2 regions of the Pseudomonas sp. YA1 genome follow, and region 2 is predicted to be linked to the other one. Evidence: predicted binding sites of a transcription regulator. Region 2 holds the regulator's gene; the other holds the start of a gene.
The links. The regulator LexA, encoded in region 2, represses DNA repair genes until DNA is damaged. The targets are predictions, from matches to a motif close to CTGTNTNNNNANACAG.
Positions count from the first base shown of each region.

Region 1: a site for LexA is predicted at 14,531-14,546, ahead of recN (DNA repair protein RecN). Genes of this name have one in related genera too.

Region 1 covers NZ_JBZWBG010000015.1:101,844-117,720, reverse strand. Annotated here, with positions in the region: gene folP (dihydropteroate synthase) at 1-414, opposite strand, end outside; gene ftsH (ATP-dependent zinc metalloprotease FtsH) at 424-2,343, opposite strand; gene rlmE (23S rRNA (uridine(2552)-2'-O)-methyltransferase RlmE) at 2,542-3,165, opposite strand; gene yhbY (ribosome assembly RNA-binding protein YhbY) at 3,260-3,574, shown strand; gene AC4OR5_RS21585 (DUF4149 domain-containing protein) at 3,615-4,022, opposite strand; gene greA (transcription elongation factor GreA) at 4,033-4,509, opposite strand; gene carB (carbamoyl-phosphate synthase large subunit) at 4,506-7,727, opposite strand; gene leuE (leucine efflux protein LeuE) at 7,747-8,397, opposite strand; gene carA (glutamine-hydrolyzing carbamoyl-phosphate synthase small subunit) at 8,409-9,545, opposite strand; gene dapB (4-hydroxy-tetrahydrodipicolinate reductase) at 9,728-10,534, opposite strand; gene dnaJ (molecular chaperone DnaJ) at 10,591-11,724, opposite strand; gene dnaK (molecular chaperone DnaK) at 11,840-13,753, opposite strand; gene grpE (nucleotide exchange factor GrpE) at 13,843-14,403, opposite strand; gene recN (DNA repair protein RecN) at 14,571-15,877, shown strand, end outside.
Region 2 covers NZ_JBZWBG010000003.1:105,324-121,200, forward strand. Annotated here, with positions in the region: gene topA (type I DNA topoisomerase) at 1-2,217, shown strand, start outside; gene AC4OR5_RS04775 (DUF6586 family protein) at 2,324-2,842, shown strand; gene AC4OR5_RS04780 (hypothetical protein) at 3,048-3,281, shown strand; gene sulA (SOS-induced cell division inhibitor SulA) at 3,303-3,788, opposite strand; gene lexA (transcriptional repressor LexA) at 3,800-4,414, opposite strand; gene psrA (transcriptional regulator PsrA) at 4,646-5,347, shown strand; gene nagZ (beta-N-acetylhexosaminidase) at 5,549-6,547, shown strand; gene AC4OR5_RS04805 (S-methyl-5'-thioinosine phosphorylase) at 6,559-7,296, shown strand; gene AC4OR5_RS04810 (CsiV family protein) at 7,342-7,971, opposite strand; gene mfd (transcription-repair coupling factor) at 7,982-11,428, opposite strand; gene AC4OR5_RS04820 (glyceraldehyde-3-phosphate dehydrogenase) at 11,568-13,034, shown strand; gene AC4OR5_RS04825 (amino acid permease) at 13,136-14,545, shown strand; gene AC4OR5_RS04830 (Na(+)-translocating NADH-quinone reductase subunit A) at 14,804-15,877, shown strand, end outside.

The DNA.
Region 1 (15,877 bases), on a different contig from region 2:
ATCCACCGCAGCATCCAGCGCACCGTCGCGCTGCAGCGAACGGACGTCGTTGATCAGACCCGCTCCGAGACGCGCAGTTTCGCGCATGACCGCAGGCGTGGAGGTATCCACCGAAATCACGACGTCCAGCTCGCGGGCGATGCGTTCGACTACCGGAGCGACCCGCTCCAGCTCCTCCGTCGGAGAAACGCTGCGCGCACCGGGACGGGTCGACTCGCCGCCGACGTCGATGAGCGTTGCGCCTTCCAGCACCATGCGCTCGGCATGCCGCAGGGCATCGTCCAGCCGGTCGTAACGGCCGCCGTCGGAAAAGGAATCGGGGGTGACATTGAGGATGCCCATGACATGTGGGCGGGCCAAATCAAGAACCCGACTGCCGCAAGGCAGTCGGGTCGGGTATTGCGGATTGCTCATTCAGGGCTCTCAGTGCTCGCCGGCCGGCCCACCGATGGGAGGGGTGTTCTCGCGGCGGCCCGACTCTTCCAGGTTGGCCGGCGGGGTGCCGGTACCCGAACCACCCTGCCAGTCACGCGGCTCGCGCGGCACGCGACCGGCCATGATGTCGTCGATCTGGTCGGAGTCGATGGTCTCGTACTTCATCAGTGCGTCGGCCATCATCTCCAGCTTGTCGCGGTTCTCGTCGAGCAGTCGCTTGGCGGTACCGTAGCAGTCGTCGATGATGCGCCGGACTTCCTGGTCGATCATCTTGGCGGTCTCGCCCGACACATTGGCGTGCTGGCTGCCGGCGCTACGGCCGAGGAACACCTCGCCCTCCTCCTCCGCGTACATCAGCGGGCCGAGCTTCTCGGACAGACCCCACTTGGTCACCATGTTCCGCGCCAACTGGGTAGCACGCATGATGTCGTTGGAAGCGCCAGTGGTGACGCCTTCGAAGCCGAGGGTCATCTCTTCCGCGATACGGCCGCCGAACAGCGAGCAGATCTGGCTTTCCAGCGCGCGCTTGGACAGGCTGTAGCGATCTTCCTCGGGGAGGAACATGGTCACGCCCAGGGCACGTCCGCGCGGAATGATGGACACCTTGTAGACCGGGTCATGCTCCGGCACCAGGCGACCGACGATGGCGTGGCCGGCCTCGTGGTAGGCGGTGTTGCGCTTCTCCTTCTCGGACATGACCATGGTCTTGCGCTCGGCGCCCATCATGATCTTGTCCTTGGCCAGCTCGAACTCGCGCATGTCGACGATGCGCTTGTTGGAGCGCGCGGCGAACAGCGAGGCCTCGTTGACCAGGTTGGCCAGGTCGGCGCCGGAGAAACCGGGCGTACCGCGGGCGATGACGGCAGGATCGACATGGTCGCCCAGCGGCACCTTGCGCATGTGCACCTTGAGGATCTGTTCGCGCCCGCGGATATCCGGCAAGCCGACCACCACCTGGCGGTCGAAGCGGCCCGGACGCAGCAGCGCCGGGTCCAGAACGTCCGGACGGTTGGTGGCAGCGATGACGATGATGCCATCGTTCATCTCGAAGCCATCCATCTCCACCAGCAACTGGTTGAGGGTCTGCTCGCGCTCGTCGTGACCGCCGCCCAGGCCGGCGCCGCGATGGCGGCCGACGGCGTCGATCTCGTCGATGAAGATGATGCACGGCGCGTGCTTCTTGGCCTGGTCGAACATGTCGCGGACACGGGAGGCGCCCACGCCGACGAACATCTCGACGAAGTCGGAACCGGAAATGGTGAAGAACGGCACCTTGGCTTCGCCGGCAATGGCCTTGGCCAGCAGGGTCTTGCCGGTGCCGGGCGGGCCGACCATCAGCACGCCACGCGGGATACGGCCGCCCAGGCGCTGGAACTTGCCCGGATCGCGAAGGAACTCGACCAGCTCGCTGACCTCCTCCTTGGCCTCGTCGCAGCCGGCGACGTCAGCGAAGGTGGTCTTGACCTGGTCCTCGGACAGCAGGCGCGCCTTGCTCTTGCCGAAGCTCATCGGGCCGCCGCGACCGCCGCCGCCGCCCTGCATCTGGCGCATGAAGAACATGAACACGGCGATGATCACCAGGATCGGGAAGCTGGCGACCAGCAACTGGGTCCAGATGCTCTGCTGTTCGGGCTGCTTGCCCTCGACCACGACGTTGTTGTTGACCAGGTCGCCGATCAGGCCGTTGTCCTGGATCGCCGGGCGGATGGTCTTGAAGGTATCGCCGTCGCTACGCTTGCCGGTGATGACATAGCCATCCACGGTCACTCGCTCGACCTTGCCATCCTTGACCTGCTGGATGAAGTCCGAGTAGTTCAGCGTCTGTGGCTCGCTCGGGCTCGAGAAATTGTTCATCACGGTCACCAGTACCGCCGCGATGATCAGCCACAGAATCAGATTCTTTGCCATGTCGTTCAATTGACTACCCTCTGAAGCCGGCTCCGTCCTGGAAACCGCTTCACACGACGGCCAGACTCCTTCCGGCCAAAAGTACTACACAAGCGCCCGCGCACGCAGGCGTTGTCTGTAACCCTTTATGAACCCTCGCCCGTCCCGGCACAACAGGTCATCGACCAATAGACAGGCTATAGGGTCAATCATTCCAGTCTATTCCCCGCGAAAGCCGCGTGCGAGCAGATACTGTTCCCGCGAACGATCACGCGACGACAGGGGCTTGCGCATCTGTACCTTGTCGAACATTTCCCGGGCCTGCTTGTGGTACTGGTCGAAACCTTCGCCCTGGAAGATCTTGATCAGGAAATCGCCGCCCGGTCGCAGCACACGGCCGGCCAGGTCCAGCGCCAGTTCGCAGAGATACATGGCGCGCGGCTGGTCGGCGGCCCGCACTCCACTCATATTGGGGGCCATATCGGAAATCACAAGGTCTACCGGATGATCGCCGATCGCCTCGAGGATCCGCGCGAACACCGCGTCCTCGGTGAAGTCGCCCTGGATGAAGGTGACGTCGGGGATGCTGTCCATCTCGAGGATGTCCGAAGCGATCAGCCGGCCACGGTCGCCGATCACCCGGCTGGTGACCTGCGACCACCCGCCCGGCGCGGCGCCCAGGTCGACCACGGTCATGCCCGGACGCAGGATGCGGTCCTTCTCCTGGATCTCCAGCAGCTTGTAGCTGGCACGCGAGCGATAGCCATCGCGCTGGGCCATCTTCACGTAGGGATCGTCGAAATGTTCTTTCAGCCAACGCTGGCTGGTTTTGGAGCGGGCCACGGAATACCTCTTCGGGCACCCCCGGTCGGCGGGGGCAGCATCACTTGGACTAAAACTGGGGTAAAATAGACGACTTTTTCCCAGGGGTCTGATTATGGCGCTCACTCAAGAGCAGAAGAAACAGTTCAAATCTATCGGTCACCACCTGAAACCGGTATTGATCGTAGCCGAGAACGGCTTGACCGAAGGCGTTCTCGCCGAACTCGAGCGCGCACTCAACGATCACGAACTGATCAAGGTGAAACTGGCGCTGGCCGAGCGCGACGATCGCCGCGCCCTGCTCGACGAACTCTGCGCGCAGTCACGCAGCGACCTGGTGCAAAGCATCGGCAAGATGGCGCTGGTCTATCGGAAGAACCCGAAGCCGAACAAGAATCTCTCGAACATCAGCCGTTTCGCCGGCATCTGATGCCCCATCCAACCAAGGTCGGGAAACATCCCGGCCTGGTTCAGACGCCTTCCTCGTCCCGCCCCGGTACCGGCTGCAACACCAGCAGCAGGCCACACATCGCCACCGCCAGGTAGTTGAACAGCAGCCAGCGCACCGCCTCGGGCGCCAGCCCACGCACCAGGAAATACACCAGGCAGAGCAGCGCGACGGCGAGCAACAACTGACCGCGAAGGTCTCGCCAAAGGCTCCTCGGCCCGTGGCTCGACACCAACACCAGCGCCTGCAGCACCGCACAGAATCCGGCGAAGCCGATCAGCAGCGGCGTCAACGCCGCGGCTACGGTTTCCACCAGCAGCGGCGCCAGTCCGGTCTTGGCCAATGCAGGCAGGACCACGAACTGCAGCAACCAGAGGCCGCCGACCCAGAACGTCTGGGCCAGCAGCCAACTGATCGCGCCTGCGCGCAACGGGGCGCGCTTAGATATGGCGAACCTCGACGATCTCGTACTCGACGTCGCCGCCCGGGGTTCTCACCAGCACGGCATCGCCTTCGGTCTTGCCGATCAGCGCACGGGCGATCGGCGAATTCACCGAGATCTTGCCACCCTTGATATCCGCCTCGTCGTCGCCGACGATCTGGTAGGTCACAGTCTCGTCGGTCTCGACGTTGGCGATGTCGACGGTGGTGCCGAAGATCACCTTGCCGCTGTGCGGGATGGCGGTGACATCGATGACCTGGGCGTTGGACAGCTTGGCCTCGATGTCGCGGATACGCGCCTCGACCATGCCCTGCTGTTCGCGCGCCGCATGGTACTCGGCGTTTTCCTTGAGGTCGCCCAGTTCACGCGCTTCGGCGATGGCCTGGCTGATCTGCGGGCGCAGCACGCCCTTCAGGTGTTTCACTTCTTCTTCCAGGGCGCGGGCGCCCTGGACGGTCATGGGGAACTTGCTCATGCCTTGATTCCTGCGTGGAGATCCTGCAGGCGCCGAACGGTCTTCTCGGGACCGAACTTGAGCGCCTCACAGATCGCCTGCCCACCCGCAATGGTGGTGGTGCAGCAGATCTTGTGCTGCAGGGCGTTTCGACGAATGGAGTAGGAGTCAGCGATGGACTGCCGGCCCTCGGTGGTGTTGATGATCAGGGTGACCTCGTCGTTCTTAATCATGTCCACCACGTGCGGGCGACCTTCGGTCACCTTGTTCACGCGACGCACCGGCAGGCCCGCAGCCTCGATGACACGCGCGGTACCGGCGGTGGCTACCACTTCGAAGCCCAGCGCGACCAGGTCGCCAGCCACCTGGGCGGCGAACGGCTTGTCGTCTTCGCGGACACTGATGAAGGCGCAACCGGCGGTCGGGAGGATCTCGCTGGCCCCCAACTGAGCCTTGGCAAAGGCTTCGGCAAAGCTATCACCGACGCCCATCACTTCACCAGTGGACTTCATTTCCGGGCCGAGGATCGGATCGACGCCGGGGAACTTGGCGAACGGGAACACCGCTTCCTTGACGCTGAAGAACGGCGGGATGATTTCCTGGGTGAAGCCGACCTCGGCCAGGGTCTTGCCGGCCATGACGCGGGCGGCGACCTTGGCCAGCGACTCGCCGACGCACTTGGAGACGAACGGCACGGTACGCGAGGCGCGCGGGTTGACCTCGATGACGAAGATATCCTCGCCTTGCACCGCCATCTGCACGTTCATCAGGCCGACCACGCCAAGCTCCAGGGCCATTTTCTTGACCTGCTCGCGGATCTCGTCCTGGATGTGCTGCGGCAGCGAGTACGGCGGCAGCGAACAGGCGGAGTCGCCGGAGTGAACGCCAGCCTGCTCGATATGCTGCATGATCGCGCCGATCACCACGATCTCGCCGTCGCATACCGCGTCGATGTCGACTTCGATGGCGCAGTTGAGGAAGTGGTCGAGCAGCACCGGGCTGTCGTTGGAAACCTGCACCGCCTCGCGCATGTAGCGCTTGAGTTCTTCTTCCTGGTAGACGATTTCCATCGCCCGCCCGCCCAGCACGTAGGACGGGCGTACCACCAGCGGATAACCGATGGCCTTGGACGCGGCCAGGGCCTCGTCTTCGCTGCGCGCGGTGGCGTTGGCCGGCTGGCGCAGGTTCAGGCGCTGGACCATCTGCTGGAAGCGCTCGCGGTCTTCGGCACGGTCGATGGCGTCCGGGCTGGTGCCGATGATCGGCACGCCGGCCTCTTCGAGGGCGCGGCAGAGCTTCAGCGGGGTCTGGCCGCCGTACTGGACGATCACGCCCTTGGGCTGCTCGACGCGGACGATCTCAAGGACGTCCTCGAGGGTCACCGGCTCGAAGTACAGGCGGTCGGAGGTGTCGTAGTCGGTGGAGACGGTTTCCGGGTTGCAGTTGACCATGATGGTCTCGTAGCCGTCTTCGCGCATCGCCAGCGCCGCGTGCACGCAGCAGTAGTCGAACTCGATGCCCTGGCCGATGCGGTTCGGACCGCCGCCGAGGATCATGATCTTCTCGCGGCTCGACGGGTTGGCCTCGCACTCTTCCTCGTAGGTCGAATACATGTAGGCGGTGTCGGTGGCGAACTCGGCGGCGCAGGTATCGACACGCTTGTAGACCGGCAGCACCTTCAGCTTGTGGCGATGGCTGCGCAGGTTCTTCTCGGTGACGCCTAGCAGCTTGGCCAGGCGCGCGTCGGAGAAGCCCTTGCGCTTGAGCTTGTACATCAGCTCGCGATCGATGGAGGACAGGCCGAGGGTCTTGACCTTCTCCTCGTCCTTGACCAGGTCCTCGATCTGCACCAGGAACCATTCGTCGATGCGGGTCAGCTCGAACACTTCCTCGACGCTCTTGCCGGCGCGGAAGGCATCGGCGACGTACCAGACACGCTCGGCGCTGGGCACGGTCAGCTCGCGCTTGAGGATGCTGTCGGCCTCCGGGTCGTTCAGGTCGAGCTTCGGATCGAAGCCGGTGGCGCCGACTTCCAGGCCGCGCAAGGCTTTCTGCACCGACTCCTGGAAGGTCCGGCCGATGGCCATGACTTCGCCGACCGACTTCATCTGGGTGGTCAGGCGGGCATCGGCTTTCGGGAACTTCTCGAAGGCGAAGCGCGGGATCTTGGTCACCACGTAGTCGATGGCCGGCTCGAACGACGCCGGGGTGCGACCGCCGGTGATGTCGTTCTGCAGTTCGTCGAGGGTGTAGCCGACCGCCAGCTTGGCGGCGATCTTGGCGATCGGGAAACCGGTGGCCTTGGAGGCCAGGGCCGAGGAGCGGGAAACCCGCGGATTCATCTCGATCACCACCATGCGCCCGGTGTTCGGGCAGATGCCGAACTGCACGTTGGAACCGCCGGTTTCCACGCCGATCTCGCGCAATACCGCCAGCGAGGCGTTGCGCATGATCTGGTATTCCTTGTCGGTCAGGGTCTGCGCCGGTGCCACGGTGATCGAGTCACCGGTGTGCACGCCCATCGGGTCGAAGTTCTCGATGGAGCAGACGATGATGCAGTTGTCCTTCTTGTCGCGGACCACCTCCATCTCGTATTCCTTCCAGCCGATCAGCGACTCGTCGATCAGCAGCTCGTTGGTCGGCGACAGGTCGAGGCCACGGGCGCAGATCTCTTCGAACTCTTCACGGTTGTAGGCGATACCGCCGCCGGTGCCGCCCATGGTGAAGGACGGACGGATGATGCAGGGGAAGCCGACCTGCTCGAGCACGCCGTAGGCCTCCTCCATGCTGTGGGCGATGCCCGAGCGCGGACAGGCCAGGCCGATATCCTTCATCGCCTTGTCGAAGCGCGAGCGGTCCTCGGCCTTGTCGATGGTATCGGCATTGGCGCCGATCATCTCCACGCCGAACTTCTCCAGCACGCCGTGGCGCTCCAGGTCCAGGGCGCAGTTCAAAGCAGTCTGGCCGCCCATGGTCGGCAGCAGCGCGTCGGGGCGTTCCTTCTCGATGATCTTGGCCACGGTGGCCCACTTGATCGGCTCGATGTAGGTCGCGTCGGCCATCGCCGGGTCGGTCATGATGGTCGCGGGGTTGGAGTTCACCAGGATGACGCGGTAGCCCTCCTCGCGCAGGGCCTTGCAGGCCTGGGCGCCGGAGTAGTCGAATTCGCAGGCCTGGCCAATCACGATGGGGCCGGCACCGAGGATCAGGATGCTCTTTATGTCTGTACGTTTTGGCATGGGACTCTCGTTGCAATAATCAGGACAGGGTTGCGGTGGCCAGCTTCACACCAAAGCCGACGAACAGGGCGCCGACGCCCGAAGTGGCGCCGGCAGCCAACCGTTGCCGCCGGCGGAACCAGGCCGCCAGCCGCACACCGGTGAAAATCAGGAAGCTCAGGTAAAGGGCGCTGACCAGTTCCAGGATCACCGCCAGCACCAGGAACGACAGGCCCGGATAGGCATAGCCGGGATCGACGAACTGGATGAAGAAGGAGATGAAAAACAGGATCGCCTTGGGATTCGACAGGCTGAGCAGCAGCGCCTTGCGGAACGGCTGGTGGACATCCACCTGTTCGGCCTGCGCCGCCGTCGCCTCGGGATTGCGCAGCTTGCGCCAGGCGCCCCGCAGCATGCCGACGCCGAGATAGAACAGGTAGGCCGCACCGAGGTACTTCAGGCCGATGAACAGCATCGGCTCGGCCTTCAGCAGGGAGGCCACGCCGAGGGCCGACAGCAGCATCAGCACCGCGTCGCCGAGGAACACGCCGCAGGCGGCCCGGTAGCCGGTCGCCACGCCACGCTGGGCCGAAGTCGCGAGGACGAACAACGAGTTCGGTCCGGGCAACAGGATCACGAAAACCACACCCAGCACGTAGGTCCAGAAATCGGTTATCCCCAGGGTCGGCATGGCTCTGCTCCTCAGCGACGCTCGGCCATCGCCGAGATGAAGCGGTCGAACAGCGGGGCGACGTCATGCGGACCGGGGCTCGCCTCGGGGTGGCCCTGGAAGCTGAAAGCGACCTTGTCGGTGCGCTCGATACCCTGCAGGGTACCGTCGAACAGCGACTTGTGAGTGGCTCGCAGGTTGTCCGGCAGGGTGCTCTCGTCGACCGCGAAACCGTGGTTCTGGCTGGTGATCATCACCACGCCGCTGTCCAGGTCCTGCACCGGGTGGTTGGCGCCGTGGTGCCCGTGGCCCATCTTCAGGGTCTTGGCGCCAGAGGCCAGGGCCAGCAACTGATGGCCGAGGCAGATGCCGAACACCGGGATCTCGGTATCGAGGAATTCGCGGATCGCCTGGATCGCGTAGTCGCACGGTTCGGGGTCGCCGGGGCCGTTGGAAAGGAAGATGCCGTCAGGGTTCAGCGCCAGCACTTCGCTGGCCGGTGTCTGCGCCGGCACCACGGTCAGGCGGCAGCCGCGCGCCACCAGCATGCGTAGGATGTTCAGCTTGACGCCGTAGTCGTAGGCCACCACGTGATACGGCAGTTCACCGGCCGGGATCTCCGGGTGACTGTCGCTTTCCAGGTTCCAGACGCTGGAGCGCCACTCGTAGCGCTCGGCGGTGGTGACCTCCTTGGCCAGGTCCATGCCCTTCAGGCCGGGGAAGGCGCGAGCCAGCTCCAGCGCGCGTTCCTCGGTAGCGTCGGCACCGGCCAGGATGCAGCCGTTCTGCGAACCCTTCTCGCGGAGGATGCGGGTCAGGCGACGGGTATCGATGCCGGCGATGGCGACGGTGCCGTTGGCTTTCAGGTAGTCAGGCAGCGACTGCTTGCTGCGCCAGTTGCTGGCGATCAGCGGCAGGTCGCGGATGATCAGGCCGGCGGCCCAGACGCGGTTGGCCTCGGCGTCTTCCGGGGTGGTACCGGTATTGCCGATGTGCGGGTAGGTCAGGGTGACGATCTGCTGGGCGTAGGAAGGATCGGTAAGGATTTCCTGGTAGCCGGTCATGGCGGTGTTGAACACCACCTCGCCAACGGTCTGGCCGTCGGCACCGATGGCTTCACCGCGAAAAATGCTGCCGTCGGCAAGTGCAAGTATGGCTGGCTTAGTCAAGAAGACCTCCCGTAAATCAAGCCTGACTGGTCGCGCAGGTGTAAAAAAGCGGGATGACACCGTGAAGAGTCATCCCGCTTTTTTTCGATTCATGCTGCGCTGCTTTTAGTGGACACACTAAAGCTGTAGTTTACAGAATCGCGACATTCCGGTCCACCAATAAGACGACGTGCGGCAGCGTCTCAGCGTAGACCGAGCACATCCTGCATGTCGTACAGGCCGTTCTCCTTGCCCTCCAGCCACAGCGCCGCACGCACCGCGCCACGGGCAAAGGTCATGCGGCTGGAAGCCTTGTGGGTGATCTCCACGCGCTCGCCCTCGGCGGCGAACAGCACGGTGTGGTCGCCCACCACGTCGCCGGCGCGCACGGTGGCGAAGCCGATGGTTTCCCGCGCCCGCGCGCCGGTCTGCCCCTCACGTCCGTAGACCGCCACTTCCTGGAGGTCCCGGCCGAGCGCCTGGGCTACCACCTCGCCCATGCGCAAGGCGGTGCCGGACGGCGCATCGACCTTGTGCCGGTGATGGGCCTCGATGATCTCGATATCCACTTCGTCGCCCAGCACCCGTGCCGCGGTATCCAGAAGCTTCAGGCAAAGGTTCACGCCGACGCTGAAGTTGGCAGCGAAGACGATCGGGATATCCTTCGCCGCCTCGGCCAGCAGCAGCTTCTCGTCGGCGCTGAAGCCGGTGGTGCCGATGACCATCGCGCGGCGCGCCTTGCGGCACTGCTCGATGTTCTTCAGGGTTACGGAGGGATGGGTGAAGTCGATCAGGACGTCGAACTCCTCGCAGACCTTGCCCAGGTCCCCGGACAGCGGCACGCCGATCCGGCCGAGACCGGCCAGCTCGCCGGCGTCCGCCCCCACCAGGGTGCTATCCGGACGATCCACCGCCGCCGTCAGCCCGGCGGCACCGCCGGTCTGCTGAACGGCCTCGATCAGGTTCTTGCCCATGCGCCCGGCGGCGCCCACTACGGCTATACGTCGCATAAAACCACTCCACGCAGAACCCGGACGCGGCGGTCAGGCCGCGCCCATGGCTTTGTTTATAGGTCGTCGAAGAAACGCTTCATGCCTTCGAACCAGCCACTGGCCTTGGGCGAATGCGAGGTGTCGCTCTGCAACGACTTGCGGAACTCCTCGAGCAGCTCGCGCTGGCGCTTGTCCAGGTTCACCGGGGTTTCCACCACCACCTTGCACATCAGGTCGCCGGCGCCGCCGCCGCGCACCGGGGCCACGCCCTTGCCGCGCAGGCGGAACAGCTTGCCGGTCTGGGTGCTTTCCGGAATCTTCAGCTTGACCCGGCCATCCAGGGTCGGCACTTCCAGCTCGCCACCCAACGCAGCGTCGGCGAAACTGATCGGCACTTCGCAGTACAGATGCTTGCCGTCGCGCTGGAAGATCGGGTGCTCGCGCACATTGACCACCACGTACAGGTCGCCCGCCGGACCACCCATGCTGCCGGCCTCGCCTTCGCCGGTGAGGCGGATGCGGTCGCCGGTGTCGACGCCGGCCGGCACCTTCACCGACAGAGTCTTCTGCTCTTCCACGCGCCCCTGGCCATGGCAGGAGCCACAGGGATCGGAAATCATCTTGCCGGTGCCGTGGCAGCGCGGACAGGTCTGCTGGACCGAGAAGAAGCCCTGCTGCATGCGCACCTGGCCGATACCGCCGCAAGTGGTGCAGGTGACCGGTGTGGTGCCGGGCTTGGCGCCGCTGCCGTTGCAGGTCTTGCAACCGACCAGGGTCGGCACGCGGATGGTGACGGTGGTGCCGCGTACCGCCTCTTCCAGGTCGAGGTCCAGTGTGTAGCGCAGGTCCGCGCCGCGCTGCGCGCCGCCGCGCGAGCCACCGCGGGCGCCGCCGCCACCGAAGAAATCGCTGAACACATCGCCGAAGATGTCGGAGAAGCTCGCCCCGCCGAAACCGGCGCCAGCGCCCCCACCCATGTTCGGATCGACGCCGGCATGGCCGTACTGGTCGTAGGCCGCCCGCTTGCTGGCATCGGAGAGGACCTCGTAGGCCTCGTTGGCCTCCTTGAACTTGTCCTCGGCTTCCTTGTCGCCAGGATTGCGGTCCGGGTGGTATTTCATCGCCAGGCGACGGTAGGCCTTCTTCAGGTCCGCCTCGCTGGCGCCACGCTCAACCCCCAGAACCTCGTAAAAGTCTCGTTTCGCCATAACCTTTCCGTCTCAATTAAGGACCCTCCAGACACGCCAACGCGGGAGCAGGCTCCCGCGTGGCGGATCATGCGTACCGGCCTGGCCGGCACGCGGGGCAGAAGCAAGCCGGGGCTTACTTGTTGTCCTTGACCTCTTCGAACTCGGCGTCCACCACGTCGTCAGCGGCTTTCGCCTGCTCGCCCTGGGGAGCGTCTTCGCCCTGCTGGGCCTGTTCGGCGTACATCTTCTGCGCCAGCGGGGTGGAAGCCTGGGACAGAGCGTTCATCTTGGCCTCGATCTCGGCCTTGTCGTCGCCCTTCACCGCCGCTTCCAGCTCGCCCAGCGCCTTCTCGATGGTCGCCTTGTCCTCGGCGGTGGCCTTGTCGCCCGCCTCGGTGATCATCTTGCGGGTCGCGTGGACCAGCGCGTCGCCCTGGTTGCGAGCGGCAGCCAGTTCCTCGAACTTGCGGTCCTCCTCGGCGTTCGCCTCGGCATCGCGGACCATCTGCTGGATCTCATCCTCGGACAGGCCGGAGGATGCCTTGATCACGATGGACTGCTGCTTGCCGGTGGCCTTGTCCTTCGCCGAGACGTGCAGGATGCCGTTGGCATCGATATCGAAGGTCACCTCGATCTGCGGCACGCCGCGCGGAGCCGGCGGAATGTCGGCCAGGTCGAACTTGCCCAGCGACTTGTTCTGCGCGGCCTGCTTGCGCTCGCCCTGCAGCACGTGGATGGTCACCGCGCCCTGGTTGTCGTCGGCGGTGGAGAACACCTGCGACTTCTTGGTCGGGATGGTGGTGTTCTTCTCGATCAGACCGGTCATCACGCCGCCCAGGGTCTCGATGCCGAGGGTCAGCGGAGTCACGTCGAGCAGCAGCACGTCCTTCACGTCGCCGGCCAGGACCGCACCCTGGATGGCGGCACCGACAGCCACGGCTTCGTCCGGGTTGACGTCCTTGCGCGCTTCCTTGCCGAAGAACTCGGCAACGGTCTTCTGTACCAGCGGCATGCGGGTCTGGCCGCCGACCAGGATCACTTCATGGATATCGGAAACATCCAGGCCGGCATCCTTCAGCGCGGTGCGGCACGGCTCGATGGTGCGCTGCACCAGGTCTTCGACCAGGGACTCCAGCTTGGCGCGGGAAACCTTGACGTTCAGGTGCTTCGGACCGCTCGCGTCGGCAGTCACGTACGGCAGGTTGACGTCGGTCTGCTGGGTCGAGGACAGCTCGATCTTGGCTTTCTCGGCCGCTTCCTTCAGACGCTGCATGGCCAGCGGGTCGCCCTTCAGGTTGATGCCGCTTTCCTTCTTGAACTCGTCGACGAGGTAGTCGATCAGGCGGATGTCGAAGTCTTCGCCGCCGAGGAAGGTGTCGCCGTTGGTGGCCAGCACTTCGAACTGGTGCTCGCCGTCGACTTCGGCGATCTCGATCACCGACACGTCGAAGGTACCGCCGCCCAGGTCATAGACGATCACGGTGTGGTCGCCCTTGGCCTTGTCCAGGCCGTAGGCCAGCGCCGCCGCGGTCGGCTCGTTGATGATCCGCTTGACGTCGAGGCCGGCGATGCGGCCGGCGTCCTTGGTGGCCTGGCGCTGGCTGTCGTTGAAGTAGGCCGGAACGGTGATCACCGCTTCGGTGACCGGCTCGCCGAGGTAGTCTTCGGCGGTCTTCTTCATTTTCTTCAGCACTTCGGCGGAAATCTGCGGAGGCGCCATCTTCTGGCCCTTCACTTCCACCCAGGCGTCGCCGTTGTCGGCCTTGACGATGCTGTACGGCACCATCTGGATGTCTTTCTGTACCACGTTCTCTTCGAAGCGACGGCCGATCAGGCGCTTCACCGCATACAGGGTGTTCTGCGGGTTGGTGACCGCCTGGCGCTTGGCCGGCTGGCCCACCAGGGTTTCGCCATCGTTGGTGTAGGCGATGATCGAGGGGGTGGTACGCGCGCCCTCGGCGTTCTCGATGACCTTGACGTTACCGTTCTCCAGGATAGCCACGCAGGAGTTGGTGGTACCCAGGTCGATGCCAATGATTTTGCCCATATTCACTCTCCAGAAACTTTGATTCCGTGCGACCCGCCCGTGGGTCTCGTGCTCGGTTGACTACCCAGATGGGGTCGTCGCGTCGAATTTCAAGCCTGCTCGTCGATGGAAGGCGGGGTTTCCGCCGGCGCCTTGCTGACCACCACCATCGCCGGACGCAGCAGGCGGCCGTTGAGCAGGTAGCCTTTCTGGAACACCTTGAGGACACTGCCCGGCTCGGCCGAAGCGCTTTCCTGCATGGCCATCGCCTGGTGCTGCTCGGGGTTGAAAGGCTCGCCTTCCGGGTTCAGCGCCTCCACCTGGTAGCGGCGCAGGGTGTCGTCGAACATCTTCAGGGTCAGTTCCATCCCTTCGCGCATCGGCTTGATCGCCTCGTCGTTGGGATCGGACATCTCCAGGCCGCGCTCGAGGGTGTCGACCACCGCCAGCAGGTCGCCGGCGAATTTCTCCAGCGCGAACTTGTGCGCCTTCTCGACATCCTGCTCCGCACGCCGGCGTACGTTCTGCAGATCCGCGACCATGCGCAGCGCCTGGTCCTGGGCGGCAGCCAGCTGCTCCTCCAGCTCCTGCACGCGGGCGGTCAGGTCCTCGGCGGCGCCGGTGGGCTGCTCGGGGGTCTGTTGATCCAGGGTCTGCTGTTCGTCAGCCATGCCACTCTCCTTCAAAAATAAGCTGGCAAATACAAGGCGAACGCATAAGTTCGCAACGTTGCCGGCTATATGGGGACGGCTTTCCACGGTTCAAGGGGCGAGCGGCAATTGCCAGCCGGAAAAAATACTGTATAAATAACCAGACAAAACCCACGGAGCCGCCCGCCATGCTGGTTCACCTGTCCGTTCACAACTACGCCATCGTCGAGCACCTGGATCTCGAACTCGCTACCGGCATGAGCGTGATCACCGGCGAAACCGGCGCGGGCAAGTCGATCATGCTCGACGCCCTCGGCCTTACCCTCGGCGACCGCGCCGACAGCGGCGCGGTACGTCCCGGAGCGGACAAGGCCGACATTCTCGCCAGCTTCGACGTCAGCGCCATCGCCGAGGCCCGCGACTGGCTCGCCGAGCGCGACCTGGAACAGGACGGTCCGTGCATCCTGCGCCGGGTGATCACTGCCGAAGGTCGCTCGCGTGCCTACATCAACGGCACGCCCTGCCCTCTGGGCGACCTGAAGAGCCTGGGCGAACTGCTGATCGACATCCATAGCCAGCACGAGCACCAGTCGCTGCTGAAGAGCGAGACCCACCGGCGCCTGCTCGACGAGTACGCCGGCTGCCAGGAGCTGGCGCGCCAGGTGCAGCTCGCCGCGCAACGCTGGAAGCAGACCAGCCAGGAACTCGAACGCCTGTCGCGTAGCGGCGACGAACAGCGCGCCCGCCACCAGTTGCTCAGTTACCAGCTGGAAGAACTGGAAAACCTGTCCCTCGGCGAAAACGAACTGGAAAGCCTGGAACAGGAGCAGAAGACCCTGAGCAACGCCGAAAGCCTGCTCGCCGCCTGCCGCCAAGTCGTGGAAATGTGCAGCGAGAGCGATGCCGGCAACGTCCTTTCCGCGCTCAATGCCAGCCTCAGCCGCCTGACCTCGTTCAGCGGCCAGCCCGCCGCCCTCGGCGAAGCGGTCAACCTGTTGTCCAGCGCGCAGATCCAGGTCGAGGAGGCGATCGGCGAACTGAACCGCTTCGTCGACCACTTCGATGCCGATCCCAATCGCCAGCAGCAGGTCGAGGAGCGCCTGGACGTCATTTATTCCCTGGCGCGCAAGCACCGGGTACAGCCCGCCGAACTGGCCGACCTGCAGCAGCGCCTGTTCGACGAACTGGAGGCGCTGAACGCCGACGACGAAGCGGTCGGACGCCTGGGCGACGAGCTGGCCGCCTACGCCCGGCATTACCAGGAAAAAGCCGACGAACTGAGCCGCCTGCGCCAGGCCGCGGCCGCACCTCTTGCCGCCAGCGTGGAACAGGAGATGCAGCGCCTGGGCATGCCCGGAGGGCGCTTCGCCATCGTCCTGCATCCCGGCGACAGCGCCGAGCCGCAAGCCAACGGACTGGAAAGCGTGGAGTTCCTGGTCAGCGCCAACCCCGGGCAGCCGTTGAAAGGGCTGGCCAAGGTCGCCTCGGGCGGCGA
Region 2 (15,877 bases):
GCCATCGGCGGTGACGAAAGCCGCTACAAGCGCGTGGTATTCAACGAAATCACCAAGAAGGCCATCCAGGAGGCCTTCTCCCAGCCCGGCGAGCTCGATATCAACCGGGTGAACGCCCAGCAGGCGCGGCGTTTCCTCGATCGCGTGGTCGGCTACATGGTCTCGCCGCTGCTCTGGCAGAAGATTGCCCGCGGGTTGTCCGCCGGCCGCGTGCAGTCGGTGGCGGTGAAGCTGGTGGTGGAGCGCGAACGCGAGATCCGCGCCTTCGTCCCGGAAGAGTACTGGGAGGTGCATGCCGACCTCGGTACCGCCAAGGGCGCCAACGTGCGCTTCGAGGTTACCCGCGAGAAGGGCGAGGCCTTCAAGCCGCTCAACGAAGCCCAGGCCATGGCGGCCCTGGAAAAGCTCAAGGCGTCGGCCTATAGCGTCGCCAAGCGCGAGGACCGGCCGACCTCCAGCCGACCCTCGGCACCGTTCATCACTTCCACCCTGCAGCAGGCGGCGAGCAACCGCCTGGGCTTCGGGGTGAAGAAGACCATGATGATGGCCCAGCGTCTCTACGAGGCCGGCTACATCACCTACATGCGTACCGACTCGACCAACCTGTCGGCCGATGCCATTGGCATGGTCCGCGGTTTCATCGAAGACGAGTTCGGCCAGAAGTACCTGCCGGGCAAGGCCAACGTCTACTCGAGCAAGGAGGGCGCCCAGGAAGCGCACGAGGCGATCCGTCCTTCCGACGTCAACCTCAAGCCGACCCAGCTGTCCGGCATGGAGCGCGACGCCGAGCGCCTGTACGACCTGATCTGGCGTCAGTTCGTGGCGTGCCAGATGACCCCGGCCGAATACCTCTCGACCAGCGTGAGCGTCACCGCCGGCGATTTCGAACTGCGCGCCAAGGGCCGCATCCTCAAGTTCGACGGTTATACCCGGGTACTGCCGCAGCAGAGCAAGCCGGGCGAGGACGACGTCCTGCCGGAAATGAAGGAAGGCGAGAACCTCAAGCTGATCAAGCTCGATCCGAGCCAGCACTTCACCAAGCCGCCGGCGCGCTACTCCGAAGCGAGCCTGGTCAAGGAGCTGGAGAAGCGCGGTATCGGCCGCCCCTCGACCTACGCGGCGATCATCTCCACCATCCAGGAGCGCGGCTACGTAACCACCCACAACCGCCGCTTCTATGCGGAGAAGATGGGCGACATCGTCACCGATCGGCTCAACGAGAGCTTCGCCAACCTGATGGACTACGGTTTCACCGCCGGGATGGAGGAGCATCTCGACGACGTGGCCCAGGGCGAGCGCGACTGGAAGCACCTGCTCGACGAGTTCTACGGCGATTTCAAGAAGAAGCTCGAGGTGGCCGAAGTCAGCGAGAAGGGGATGCGCGCCAACCAGCCGACCCTGACCAACATTCCCTGCCGCGAGTGCGGCCGGCCGATGATGATTCGTACCGCCTCCACCGGCGTGTTCCTCGGCTGCTCGGGCTACAGCCTGCCGCCGAAGGAACGTTGCAAGGCGACCGTCAACCTGATTCCCGGCGACGAGATCGCCGCGGACGACGAGGGCGAGTCCGAGTCGCGGGTGTTGCGTGGCAAGCATCGCTGCCCGATCTGCAGTACCGCGATGGACGCCTACCTGCTGGACGAGAAACACAAGCTGCATATCTGCGGCAACAACCCCGACTGTCCGGGCTACGAGATCGAGGAAGGCCAGTACCGGATCAAGGGCTACGAAGGGCCGAGCCTGGAATGCGACAAGTGTGGCAGCGAGATGCAGTTGAAGACCGGCCGTTTCGGCAAGTTCTTCGGTTGCACCAATCCAACCTGCAAGAACACCCGCAAGCTGCTGAAGAATGGCGAGGCGGCGCCGCCGAAAATGGACGCCATCCGCATGCCTGAATTGAAGTGCGAGAAGGTGGACGATATCTACGTGCTGCGCGACGGCGCTTCGGGCATGTTCCTGGCCGCCAGCCAGTTCCCGAAGAACCGCGAGACCCGCGCGCCGTTGGTGAGCGAGATCATCCCGCACAAGGCCGAGCTGGATCCCAAGTACCATTACCTCTGCGACGCCCCGCAGAAAGACCCGGACGGCCGTCCCGCGGTGATCCGTTTCAGCCGCAAGACCAAGGAGCAATACGTGCAGTCCGAGGTCGATGGCAAGCCCACCGGCTGGCGCGCCTTCTACGATGGCGGCAAGTGGAAGGTCGAAGACAAGCGCTGATGGATGGCGCGCCCGCTTGCATGGGGCGCGCTTATACTGCGCGAAGGCCGGGCGCTGACCTGGCCTGCGCTCCGCATTCCTTGCAGTTTTAACCGGGAGTACCGGCATGGCCCAAGAGCTTTATACCCGCACCAACCAGAAGCTGTATTTCGCCGGGTTGGCTCTGGAGGCCTGGAAGCGAGCCGATGCCGAGCGGGCGATGAATGCCCAGGCGATCATCCAGGGGGAGCGCGAGTCGGCGCTGTTCCACCTTTATGGCGCAGTGCTCGGTGTATGCCATGAGATCGCCGGTTACTACCGTCTGCCGCAGGCTGCCGCTCCTCGCGTGGATGCATTGCTGAATGCCGAAGTGCTGGCGGCCGCGCCCAGCCCCGAGCTGGCTGAGCTGGTGGAGTTGGCGTCGCAGCCGGAAACCTGGCTGGGCCAGTTGCTGGGCGCCTACTCCGAGCTGTTCCTGCCGCCGCGACCGACCAAGGCAGCGAAGATCGACCCCAGCACACCGTTGATCGTTGCCGTGAGTATCGACGAAGACGCCCCCTTGCTTTCTCGCGAAACCCTCGAGGAATGGCGGCAGTCGCTGAAGCAATTGGTCCTGCGTTTTCGCGAGAGCCTGACGGAGCTGTAACGCCGTCGTCATTCGCCGATCAGCGGTAGGAAATTTTCCTACCGTTCCACTCGGTTGATTTGCCAGCAAAAAAATTTAGCGGATGCCGTCCGGGCGCTCTGGAACCGCCGTTACAGGCGCGAGAGCGGAACCGGAAGGCGGATGCGGGCTAGGGATGCACTGGATGGGCTGTTACAATGTCGCGTCTTCGTAGAGAGCGTCTGTCATGCCAACATCCTTCCTTGAAATCGTAGAAATGCCCGACGGGCGCATCGTGCTGCGTCGCGCCGATGACGAGGAGGCGTTGGTGACCCTGGAGTTCTCCGGGGACGCGAAGAATTTCCTGCAAGGCCAGCATGTCGAAGTGGCCAAGGCCATGTTCAATGTCGGCGTGCAAATGGCCGGTCGTCTTGCCGAGGGCGAGATGGAACACGACGAAGGCCCCCGCGTCCTGCACTGAACGCTGTCCCCCGCCGTTTTTTCAACCCAGACGAATATTCAGGCTCTGTGCTTGGCCCAGTTGGGCGGCGCGGGACAGTTGCTTGCGCGCCGCCCGGCTCAGCGGTTCCAGCCAACTGACCACGGTGTGGCTGCGGCCCAGGCGCAAGGCCTCGCAACTGAGCGCCAGGGCAGCGGCGTTGTCCTTTGCCTGCAGTAGCAGGATGCGCTCGCGGTTCAGGCCGGCGCGGCGCAGCCATTCATGGGTCAGGCTCGCCGGCGGAGCGATCAGGGTCAGCCAGCGGGCATCCTGTTCCTCGCTGAGCTCGCGGAGAATCGGTGCGAGCAGGGTCAGGCAGTGCCCCGGCAGGCCGCTGAGCGAAAGTTCGCTAAAGGCAGCGGGTTCCTCGATGGAGGCGCTGGAAGGGCTGTCGATGACATCGTCGAGCAAGGGAGCGCCGTTGCTGGCCCAGAACGCTTCCTGGAACAGTGGCAACTGGGCGCTGGGCAGCGAGTGGGAGGTCTGCATGGTATCTCCTGTCAGCGTCGGATCACGCCGACGCTCAAGCCTTCGATGATCAGTTCCTGCTCCTTCAGATCGACTTCGATCGGAGCGAACTCAGGGTTTTCCGCCAGCAGCCAGACCTTGCTGCCTTCGCGCTTGAAGCGTTTCACCGTGACCTCCTCGCCGATCCGCGCGACCACCACCTGGCCGTTGCGCGCTTCGCGGGTGACGTGGACGGCCAGCAGGTCGCCGTCGAGGATGCCGATGTCCTTCATGCTCATGCCGCGCACGCGCAACAGGTAGTCGGCGCGAGGATTGAAGAAGGCGGGATTGATCCGGCAGGATTCCTCGATGTTCTGTTCGGCGAGGATCGGTGCGCCGGCGGCGACCCGTCCGATCACCGGCAGGCCCTCATCGTCGTTGGCGGCATGCGGTTCGAAGCCGGGAATGCGGATGCCGCGAGAGGCGCCCGGAGTCATTTCGATGGCGCCCTTGCGTGCCAGCGCCTTGAGGTGCTCCTCGGCGGCGTTCGGCGACTTGAAGCCGAGTTCCTGGGCGATTTCCGCCCGGGTCGGCGGAAAGCCGTGGTCTTCCAGGCAGCGCTTGATGAAGGAGAGGATCTCGGCTTGGCGGGGCGTCAGCTTCTGCATGTCGTCGCTCTGTGTTTTTATCCAGTGACTGGGATTATATACAGTGAGTGAGGCGTGGCAATGATTTTCCGCATGACATTTCGTCCTGCGTCACGATGAAGTTGGCCAGTGTCTTGCTTCCGTTTTTCGGGACTTCTCTGTAATTTTCCTGACTGGTGCGTCATCTGCCGCTTGACAAGGGATGTGGCTGAAACGTATGTTTCAAACAAGTGTTTGTCAGGCGGAGAAACCATGGCCCAGTCGGAAACCGTCGAACGCATTCTCGATGCGGCGGAACAGTTGTTCGCGGAAAAAGGCTTCGCCGAAACCTCGTTGCGTCTGATCACCAGCAAGGCCGGGGTCAACCTGGCGGCGGTGAATTATCACTTCGGTTCGAAGAAGGCGCTGATCCAGGCGGTGTTCTCGCGCTTCCTCGGGCCATTCTGCGCCAGCCTGGAAAAGGAGCTGGATCGTCGCCAGGCCAAGCCCGAGGCCCAGCACGCCACCCTGGAGGACCTCCTGCACCTGCTGGTGTCCCAGGCGATGGCGGTGAAGCCGCGCAGCGGCAACGACCTGTCGATCTTCATGCGCTTGCTCGGCCTGGCCTTCAGCCAGAGCCAGGGGCACCTGCGCAAGTACCTGGAAGAGGTCTACGGCAAGGTCTTCCGGCGCTACATGCTGCTGGTCAACGAGGCGGCGCCGAAGCTGCCGCCCATCGAGCTGTTCTGGCGCGTGCACTTCATGCTCGGCGCGGCCGCCTTCAGCATGTCGGGGATCAAGGCCCTGCGGGCGATGGCGGAAACCGATTTCGGCGTGAACACTTCCACCGAGCAGGTGATGCACCTGATGGTGCCGTTCTTCGCCGCCGGCATGCGCGCCGAGAGCGGCATCGACGATCCGCTGCTGGCCGGGGCGCAACTGCGCCCGCGGAACAAGACGCCCGCCAAGGCCTGATCGCAGACGGCGCCCGAGGGCGCCGTTTTCCTTTCTCCTTTCTCTGTGCTCCGGGCGGAACTCCATGCGCCGGGCCGGCTCCATTGGCAGGCGCGCGGTACTGCCTCGGGGCTTAAGTCTTTCTGCCGGGTGCAGTACAGTGTGCGCTGTCTGAGGCCCGTGACGGCGGGCTTCGCTGATTTCCAGGCCATAGGACTCTTCATGCAAGGCTCTCTGATGCTCGACATCGGCGGCACCTGGCTGACCGCCGAGGACCGCCAAATCCTGCGCCACCCCGAGGTGGGCGGGCTGATCATCTTCGCTCGCAACATCGAGCATCCTGCCCAGGTTCGCGAACTGTGTGCGGCCATTCGCGCCATCCGTCCCGACCTGTTGCTGGCCGTCGACCAGGAAGGAGGGCGCGTGCAGCGCCTGCGCCAGGGATTCGTGCGCCTGCCGGCGATGCGCGCGATCGCCGACAACCCCAATGCCGAAGAGCTGGCCGAGCACTGTGGCTGGTTGATGGCGACCGAGGTGCAGGCGGTCGGCCTCGACCTGAGTTTCGCGCCGGTGCTGGATCTCGACCATCAGCGCAGCGCCGTGGTCGGTAGCCGCGCCTTCGAGGGCGACCCGGAGCGTGCCGTGCTGCTCGCCGGCGCCTTCATTCGCGGCATGCATGCCGCCGGGATGGCCGCCACCGGCAAGCATTTTCCCGGTCACGGCTGGGCCGAGGCCGATTCCCATGTGGCGATTCCCGAAGACGCGCGCAGTCTCGAGGAAATCCGGCGCAGCGACCTGGTTCCGTTCGCCCGCCTGGCCGGACAGCTCGACGCGCTGATGCCGGCCCATGTCATCTATCCGCAGGTCGACCCGCAGCCCGCCGGCTTTTCCCGGCGCTGGTTGCAGGAGATCCTGCGCGGCGAGCTGAAGTTCGACGGGGTGATCTTCAGCGACGACCTGTCGATGGCCGGCGCCCATGTGGTCGGCGACGCCGCCAGCCGCATCGAGGCCGCCCTGGCCGCGGGCTGCGACATGGGCCTGGTGTGCAACGACCGGGCTTCCGCCGAGCTGGCCCTGGCTGCCCTGCAACGCCTGAAGGTGACCCCGCCGTCGCGCCTGCAACGCATGCGCGGCAAGGGCTACGCGAATACCGACTATCGCCAGCAGCCGCGCTGGCTGGAAGCACTGTCCGCGTTGCGCGCCGCGCAACTGATTGATTGAGGGAGCTGTCGATGAGTGTCTACGCGATTATCGGAGGAACCGGCCTGACCCAGCTGGAAGGGCTGACGCTGAGCGAGTCCCTGCCGATCGAAACGCCGTATGGCGCGCCGTCCGCGCCGCTCCAGCGTGGCCGCTACGCCGGGCGCGAGGTGCTGTTCCTGGCGCGTCACGGTCATCCGCACCGCTTCCCGCCGCACCAGGTGAACTACCGCGCCAATCTCTGGGCGCTGAAGCAGGCGGGTGCCGAGGCGGTGATCGCGGTGAACGCGGTGGGTGGCATCCATGCGGCGATGGGAACGGGGCACCTGTGCGTGCCGCACCAGTTGATCGACTACACCTCGGGACGCGAGCACACCTATTTTGCCGGCGATATCGAGCATGTCACCCATATCGACTTCAGCCACCCCTATGACGAGCCGTTGCGCCAGCGCCTGATCGAGGCGTTGCGTGCGTTGGGGCTGGCGCACAGCAGCCATGGGGTCTACGCCTGCACCCAAGGGCCGCGCCTGGAAACGGTGGCGGAAATCGCCCGGTTGGAGCGGGACGGCAACGATATCGTCGGCATGACCGGCATGCCCGAGGCGGCACTGGCCCGCGAGCTGGACCTGCCCTACGCCTGCCTGGCGCTGGTGGTCAATCCCGCGGCGGGGAAGTCGGCGGGGATCATCACCATGGCCGAAATCGAACAGGCGTTGCACGATGGCATCGGCAAGGTGCGCGAGGTGTTGGCGTGGGTCCTGGCCGGCTAGGCGGCCATCGCAACGAAAAAAAGGCCGCTATTGCGGCCTTTTTCGCTATTGCGCAGGAGGTGCGGCGTCGAAACCGCCTTCGACGGGAGGCGCGTCCGCCGGTGCCTGCTGTTCTTCCATTTCCATGGGATTGGGGGCGGCGGGACGGGCGCCGACCGGCACCACCTTGATCAGGATGCCCAGGCTCGGATGATCGAGATAGGTCAGTTCGCCATTCTTCAGCCGCGTGCCCTGCCTGATGTGCTGGCTGCCGGCGAGGAAACCGTCGTCGCCGAAGCGATTGACCCAGAAATCGGCCTCCATGTCGACGAAGCGCACCTGGCTGAGGGTCAGCGTACCTTCCACCGGGAAATGATGATCCTGTTCCTGGCCTTCGCTGAGGGCGATCTTCACCGGGGTCTCGCCGATGTCCTGGCGCCAGGCCTTGTGCAGCAGCACGGTGTAGCCGTTGTCCTGGCTGAGCTTGGCGAGCTGGTTGTCGAGCGCGGTGGCGCGCAGGGCGTCGCTGGCCAGCGGCTGTGCGCCGGTGGCCCAGTCGTCCGGCGCCGGCTGGCTGGACGGCACGGCATCGCCGGCCTGGCGGAACACCACCAGTTCCACCTGGTAGGGACCGCCGGCGAATGCCGCGGGGGCGGCCAGTGAGAGCAGCAGGGCAAGGCAACGGAACAAGCGCATAGGCTAATCCTTAGGTGGTTTGCGGTGTCAGGCGCTCGAACAGCGCCTCCAGGGTATTGAAGCGTTCTTCCGGTCGTTCCATGGGCACCTGGAAGCGGAACAGGGTTGCGCCTTCGAACTTGTAGCGGTTCGGCTGGCCCTGGATCAGCTTGATCAGTACCAGCGGGTCGACCTGGGTATCGGCGGCGAATTCTATACGACCGCCCTGCGGTCCGGCATCGACCTTGAGGATTCCAAGTTTTTCCGCCTGCAGCTTCAGTAGGGTCAGGCGCATCAGGTTCTTCGCCGGATCGGGCAGGAGCCCGAAGCGGTCGATCATCTCCACCTGCAACTCGCGCAAACCTTCCTCGTCAGGGGCGTTGGCGATGCGCTTGTAGAGGATCAGCCGGGCATGCACGTCGGGCAGGTAATCCTCGGGGATCAGCGCAGGCACCCGCAGGTTGACCTCCGACCCACCGCCCAGCGGCTGCTCGAGGTTCGGCTGCTCGCCCTTGCGGATGGCCTTCACCGCCCGTTCGAGCATTTCCATGTAGAGGGTGAAGCCGACCGCCTGGATCTGCCCGCTCTGGCCGTCGCCGAGCAACTCGCCGGCGCCGCGGATCTCCAGGTCGTGGGTGGCGAGGACGAAGCCGGCGCCCAGGTCCTGGGCGTTGGCGATGGCTTCCAGGCGTTTCTCGGCGTCCGGGGTCATCTGTCGGCGCGGCGGTGTCAGCAGGTAGGCGTAGGCCTGGTGGTGGCTGCGACCGACGCGGCCGCGCAACTGGTGCAACTGGGCCAGGCCGAACTTGTCGGCGCGCTCGATGAGGATGGTGTTGGCGCTGGGCACGTCGATGCCGGTCTCGATGATGGTCGAGGCCACCAGCACGTTGAAGCGCTTGTGGTAGAAGTCGCTCATCACCTGTTCCAGCTCGCGCTCGTGCATCTGTCCGTGGCCGATGCCGATGCGCGCCTCCGGGACCAGTTCGGCGAGGTCGCGGGCGCACTTCTCGATGGTCTTCACTTCGTTGTGCAGGTAGTACACCTGGCCGCCGCGCAGCAGTTCGCGGAGCAGCGCTTCCTTGATCACCGCGTTCTGCTGCTCCATGACGAAGGTGCGCACCGACAGGCGGCGCGCCGGCGGCGTGGCGATGATGGACAGGTCGCGCATGCCGGAGACGGCCATGTTCAGGGTCCGCGGGATCGGCGTGGCGGTGAGGGTGAGGATATCCACTTCGCTGCGCAGGGCCTTGAGCTGCTCCTTCTGGCGCACCCCGAAGCGGTGTTCCTCGTCGATCACGACCAACCCCAGGTTGGCGAACTTCACGTCTTCCTGGAGCAGCTTATGGGTCCCGATGAGGATGTCGATCTTGCCTTCGGCCAGTAGCCGCGCGGCGTTCTCGACTTCCTTGGCGCTCTTGAAGCGGCTCATCACCTCGACGCTCACCGGCCAGTCGGCGAAGCGGTCGCGGAAGCTGTTGTAGTGCTGCTGGGCGAGCAGGGTGGTGGGCACCAGCACCGCCACCTGCTTGCCGCTATGCACGGCGACGAACGCCGCGCGCATCGCCACTTCGGTCTTGCCGAAGCCGACGTCGCCGCAGACCAGGCGGTCCATGGGCCTGGGCGCGAGCATGTCGGCGACCACCGCCTCGATGGCGCTTTGCTGGTCCGGCGTCTCCTCGAACGGGAAGCCGGCCGAGAAGGTCGCGTAGTCGGCCTGCGGATCCTTGAACGCGAAGCCTTCGCGGGCGGCGCGGCGGGCGTAGATGTCGAGCAGTTCGGCGGCGACGTCGCGAACCTGTTCGGCGGCCTTGCGCTTGGCCTTCTGCCAGGTTTCCGAGCCGAGCCGGTGCAGCGGCGCCAGGGCGTCGTCGGCGCCGGTGTAGCGGGCGATCAGGTGCAGGTTGGCGACCGGCACGTAGAGCTTGGCGTCCTCGGCGTATTGCAGCATGAGGAATTCCGCCTGCTGGTTGTCCACCTCGAGGGTGATCAGGCCCAGGTAGCGGCCGACGCCATGGTCGATGTGCACCACCGGCGCGCCTTCGCGCAGCTCGGTGAGGTTCTTGATCACCGCGTCGCCGCCGTCGCGGGTCTTTTCCCGGCGCCGGCGCTGCATGACGCGCTGGCCGAACAGCGGGCTTTCGGCGACCAGGGCGAGTGCCGGATGGTCCAGCAGCAGGCCCTCGTCCAGCGGCGCGATGCTGATCGCCAGGCGTGCCTGGCTGGCGAGGAAGGCCGGCCAGCCGTCGACTTCCTCGGGGCGCAGCTTCAGTCGGGCCAGCAGCTCCAGCAGGACTTCCCGGCGTCCGGGCGATTCGGCGCAGAACAGTACGCGGCCGGGGAACTCCTCGATGAACCGGCGCAGCGCGGCCAGCGGCTCGGCGGCCTTGGCTTCGATCGCCAGGTTCGGCAGCGGCAGGGCCGGGAAGCGCTCGCGCCCGACGCCCGGCTCGACGTCCTCCTGGCTGGCGACCACCCGTGGCCAGTTCTTCAGCCGGGCGAAGCAGTCTTCCACCGGAAGGAACACTTCCGCCGGCGGCAGCAATGGCCGTTCCGGATCGACCCGGCGGTCCTCGTAGCGGCTGCGTACGTCATTCCAGAACTGCTCGGCGGCCTGTTCGATGCCGGGCAGGGAGAACACCTGGGTGTCTTGCGGCAGGTAGTCGAAGAGGGTCGCGGTTTCCTCGAAGAACAGCGGCAGGTAGTACTCGATTCCCGAGGGTGTCAAACCGCTGGCGAGGTCCTGGTAGATCGGGCAGCGCCGGTAGTCGACGTCGAAGCGCTCGCGGAAGCGGCCGCGGAAGCCGGTGACTGCTTCCTTGTTCAGGGGGAATTCGCGTGCCGGCAGCAGGCGGATCGACTCGACCTTGTCGATGGAGCGCTGGGTCTCCGGGTCGAAGGTGCGCAGGGTCTCGATCTCGTCGTCGAACAGGTCGATACGGAAGGGCAACTCGCTGCCCATCGGGAACAGGTCGATCAGCGCGCCGCGGACGGCGAACTCGCCGTGCTCGTAGACCGTGTCGACGCAGCGGTAGCCGGCGCCTTCCAGGCGCAGGCGCATCCGCTCGACATCGAGTTTCTGGCCGACGTCGAGGACCAGGCTGCTGCCGAGCAGGAAGCGGGTCGGCGCCAGGCGGTGCAGGGCGGTGGAGATCGGCACCACCAGCACGCCGTGCTTGAGCTGCGGCAACTGGTAGAGGGCGGCGATGCGCTGGGAAATGATGTCCTGGTGCGGCGAAAAGACGTCGTAGGGCAGGGTTTCCCAATCGGGGAAATGCAGTACCGGCAGGTCGGGGGCGAAGAACCGCAGTTCCTGTTCCAGGCGTTCGGCATTCTGGCTGTCGGCGGTCAGCAGCAGGGTGAAGCGCTTGGCGGAACTGGCGGCCTCGGCGACAGCCAGGCTCAGCGCGGCACCGGGGAGGTTGCCCCAGTGTTGCTTGCCGGCGCTGGCCGGCAGGCTGGGAAGACGCAGTACGGACACGGGCAAGCTGGGCTCCGGTCGGGAATTTGACCCGCCGGATTGTAACTTTCCCGACTGCTGGATGTCAGTCTTCCGACTGCTGCAGATTGCCGAGCCTGGCCGGCGCGGTCATAATGTAGCCCCTTTTTTCATCCCCTACATGTGGAAGGTATTGCCCGTGACTCAGAAGCCCGACCAGTGTCTCGGTGAATGGATCGATCGTGAAGCCATCGCGGAAGCCATGATCCCGCTGATTGGCCAGCTCTACCGCAATAACAATGTGGTGACCTCGATCCATGGCCGTGGTCTGATCAACCGCTCGGTGATCGCGATCATGAAGGCGCATCGTTTCGCCCGTCATCGCATGGCTGATGACGCCGAGCTGTCGGTTCACGAGACGTTCCCGATCCTCAAGGCGATGAGCGAGCTCAAGCTGGGCGCCGCTTCCGTCGATCTGGGCAAGATGGTCGCCAAGTTCAAGGCAGAAGGTAACGGCCGCAGCATCGAGGACTTCGTCAAGGCCGAGCTGGCCGAAGTGGCCGGCAAGCAGAACGGCGATGCCCGCGAAGGCACCGACGTCGTGCTCTACGGCTTCGGCCGCATCGGTCGCCTGCTGGCGCGTATCCTGATCGAGAAGACCGGCGGCGGCGACGGCCTGCGCCTGCGCGCGATCGTCGTGCGCAAGGGCGCCGAGAACGACCTGGTCAAGCGGGCCAGCCTGCTGCGTCGGGACTCGGTGCATGGTCCGTTCGACGGCACCATCACCATCGACGAAGAAAACAACACGCTGACCGCCAACGGCAACCTGATCCAGGTGATCTACTCCAACGACCCGGCGTCGATCGACTACACCCAGTACGGCATCAAGAACGCCCTGCTGGTCGACAACACCGGCAAGTGGCGCGACGCCGAAGGCCTCGGCCAGCACCTGAAGTGCCCGGGCATCGATCGCGTGGTCCTTACCGCTCCGGGCAAGGGTGCGCTGAAGAACATCGTGCACGGTATCAACCACACCGACATCGGCGCCGACGACAAGATCATCTCGGCCGCCTCCTGCACCACCAACGCCATCGTGCCGGTGCTGAAGGCCGTCAACGACCAGTACGGCATCGTCAACGGTCACGTCGAGACCGTTCACTCGTACACCAACGACCAGAACCTGATCGACAACTTCCACAAGGGCAGTCGTCGTGGCCGCAGCGCGCCGCTGAACATGGTGATCACCGAGACTGGTGCCGCCACCGCCGCGGCCAAGGCCCTGCCGGTGCTGAAAGGCAAGCTGACCGGCAATGCGATCCGCGTGCCGACGCCGAACGTGTCCATGGCGATCCTCAACCTGAACCTGGAAAAGGCCACCACCCGCGAAGAGATCAACGAGTACCTGCGCCAGATGGCCATGCACTCGGACCTGCAGAAGCAGATCGACTTCGTCAGCTCCCAGGAAGTGGTTTCCACCGACTTCGTCGGTTCGCGCCATGCCGGCGTGGTGGACGCCGAGGCGACCATCTGCAACGACAACCGTGTCGTCCTGTACGTGTGGTACGACAACGAGTTCGGCTACAGCTGCCAGGTAGTGCGCGTGATGGAAGATATGGCTGGGGTCAACCCGCCGGCCTTCCCGCGTTGATGCGCGAGGCGTAGAGGAAAACGGGAGCTCTCGGGCTCCCGTTTTTCATTTCTGTGGATAACCAGAACAAGAAACTACTCACTTCGATTTAGGGTTTTTCAATGGATGGTCAACATCTGCACCAGGGCGAGCTGAAGCGTGGCCTGAAGAATCGCCACATCCAGTTGATCGCGCTGGGCGGGGCGATCGGCACCGGGCTGTTCCTCGGCTCGGCGGGCGTCATCAAGACGGCCGGCCCGTCGATGATCCTCGGTTACGCCATTGGCGGCTTCATCGCCTTCCTGATCATGCGCCAGCTCGGCGAGATGATCGTCGAGGAGCCGGTGGCCGGCTCCTTCAGCCACTTCGCACACAAGTACTGGGGCGGCTTCGCCGGTTTCCTCTCCGGCTGGAACTACTGGGTGCTGTACATCCTGGTGGGCATGTCGGAGCTGACCGCGGTGGGCAAGTACATCCAGTACTGGTGGCCTGACGTGCCGACCTGGGCCACGGCGGCGGCGTTCTTCGTGCTGATCAACGCGATCAACCTGGCCAACGTGAAAGCCTTCGGCGAGACCGAGTTCTGGTTCGCGATCATCAAGGTAGCGGCGATCATCGGCATGATCCTGCTCGGTATCTACCTGCTGGTCGGCGGCGGTGGCGGGCCGCAAGCCTCGGTGAGCAACCTGTGGGACCGCGGCGGCTTCTTCCCCAACGGCCTCAGCGGCCTGGTGATGACCCTGGCGATCATCATGTTCTCCTTCGGTGGCCTGGAGCTGGTGGGCATCACCGCCGCCGAGGCGTCCGAGCCGAGGAAGGTGATTCCCAAGGCGATCAACCAGGTGATCTACCGGATCCTCATCTTCTATATCGGCGCCCTGGCGGTGCTGCTCTCGCTGTATCCATGGGACCAGTTGGTGGAGACCATCAACGCTTCCGGCGACGACTACAGTGGCAGCCCGTTCGTGCAGATCTTCTCGTTGATCGGCAGCGGCACCGCGGCCAACATCCTCAACTTCGTAGTCCTCACCGCGGCATTGTCGGTCTACAACAGCGGCGTCTACTGCAACAGCCGGATGCTCTACGGCCTGGCCGCCCAGGGCGACGCGCCGAAGGTGCTGATGTCGGTGGACCGCCGGGGCGTGCCGGTGCTGTCGATCCTGGTCTCGGCGCTGATCACCTTCCTCTGCGTGATCGTCAACTACGTATTGCCGCACAAGGCGCTGGAACTGCTGATGTCGCTGGTGGTGGCGGCGCTGGTGATCAACTGGGCGATGATCAGCCTGTCGCACCTGAAGTTCCGCGCGGCGATGAAGCGGCAGGGCGTGGACACCTTCTTCAAGGCACTCTGGTCGCCGTTCAGCAACTACCTGTGCCTGGCCTTCGTGGTGTTCATCCTTGGCATCATGCTGATGATCCCCGGGATCAACATCTCGGTGTACGCCATCCCATTCTGGCTGCTGCTGATGTGGTTGTGCTACCGGGTCAAGCTGTCGCTGGCGGAAAGGCGCGGGCTCGGCCAGCAGGCCTGAGCCTGCGGGTGGCGCGGGACGGGAGCTTCGGCTCCCGTTTTTCATTTCGCACGGGCAAGTTTTTCTGTCGTTTTCTGTTACGCGTTTCAAGGCCCGGTGTGCGGCTTGGGTGGCTCCCGGGGAGGTGGCTCTTTATAATCCCGGAGTTACCTTGCGGGGCCATTCATCAATCGTGCCAATTCAGTACGTTGTGCGCGATGATGGTCATTTTCTGACTTGGGCCTCGTCTTTTCTGTCCACGACCACTAGGCACTAGACATGATCAAGATAAAACGTGGCCTGGACCTGCCCATCAGCGGCGCCCCCGAACAGCGCATCGAGGCAGCACGCCCGGTACGCAGCGTGGCGTTGATCGGTTTCGACTACCACGGCATGAAGCCGACCATGGCGGTGCAGGTAGGCGACCGGGTGAAGCTGGGGCAGGCGCTGTTCACCGACAAGAAGAATCCCTCCGTCAGCTATACCGCACCCGGCGCCGGTGTGGTCAGTGCCATCCATCGTGGCGAGAAGCGCGTCCTGCAATCGGTGGTCATCGATCTCGACGGCGACGAGCAACTGGAGTTCGCCCGTTATCCCGCGGACCAACTCGCCACGCTGAGCGCCGAGCAGGTCCGCGACAACCTGTTGCAGTCGGGCCTGTGGACCGCGCTGCGGACCCGGCCGTTCAGCAAGGTGCCCGATCCCGAGTCCAGCCCCAGTTCGATTTTCGTCACTGCCATCGATACCCAGCCGCTGGCCGCCGATCCGCAGGTGGTTATCGCGGAGCAGGGCGAGGCCTTCCAGGCCGGGCTGACGGTGCTCGGGCGCCTGGCCCGGGTGTTCCTGTGCAAGGCGGAAGGCGTTTCGCTACCCGGCGAGGCGCTCTCCGGCGTGACCGCGCAAGCCTTCGCCGGTCCGCATCCGGCGGGCCTGCCCGGCACCCATATCCACTTCCTCGACCCGGTAGGTGCCGGCAAGAGCGTGTGGAACCTGAACTACCAGGACGTGATCGCCATCGGCAAGCTGTTCACGACCGGGCAATTGTGGACCGAGCGGGTGATCGCCCTGGCCGGTCCGGTGGTGGAAAAGCCGCGTCTGGTGCGCACCCGGTTGGGCGCCAACCTCGACGAACTGGCCGCCGGCCAGCTGCAGCCGGGCAACAACCGGCTGATCTCCGGCTCCGTGCTGGGCGGTCGTACCGCCCATGGCGCCTACGCCTACCTGGGGCGCTACCACCTGCAGTTGTCCTGTCTCAAGGAGGGCGACCAGCGTGAGTTCCTCCACTACCTGCGCGCCGGGGTGGAAAAGCATTCGCTGCTCAACGTGTTCGTCTCCAGGCTGCTCGGCGGCAAG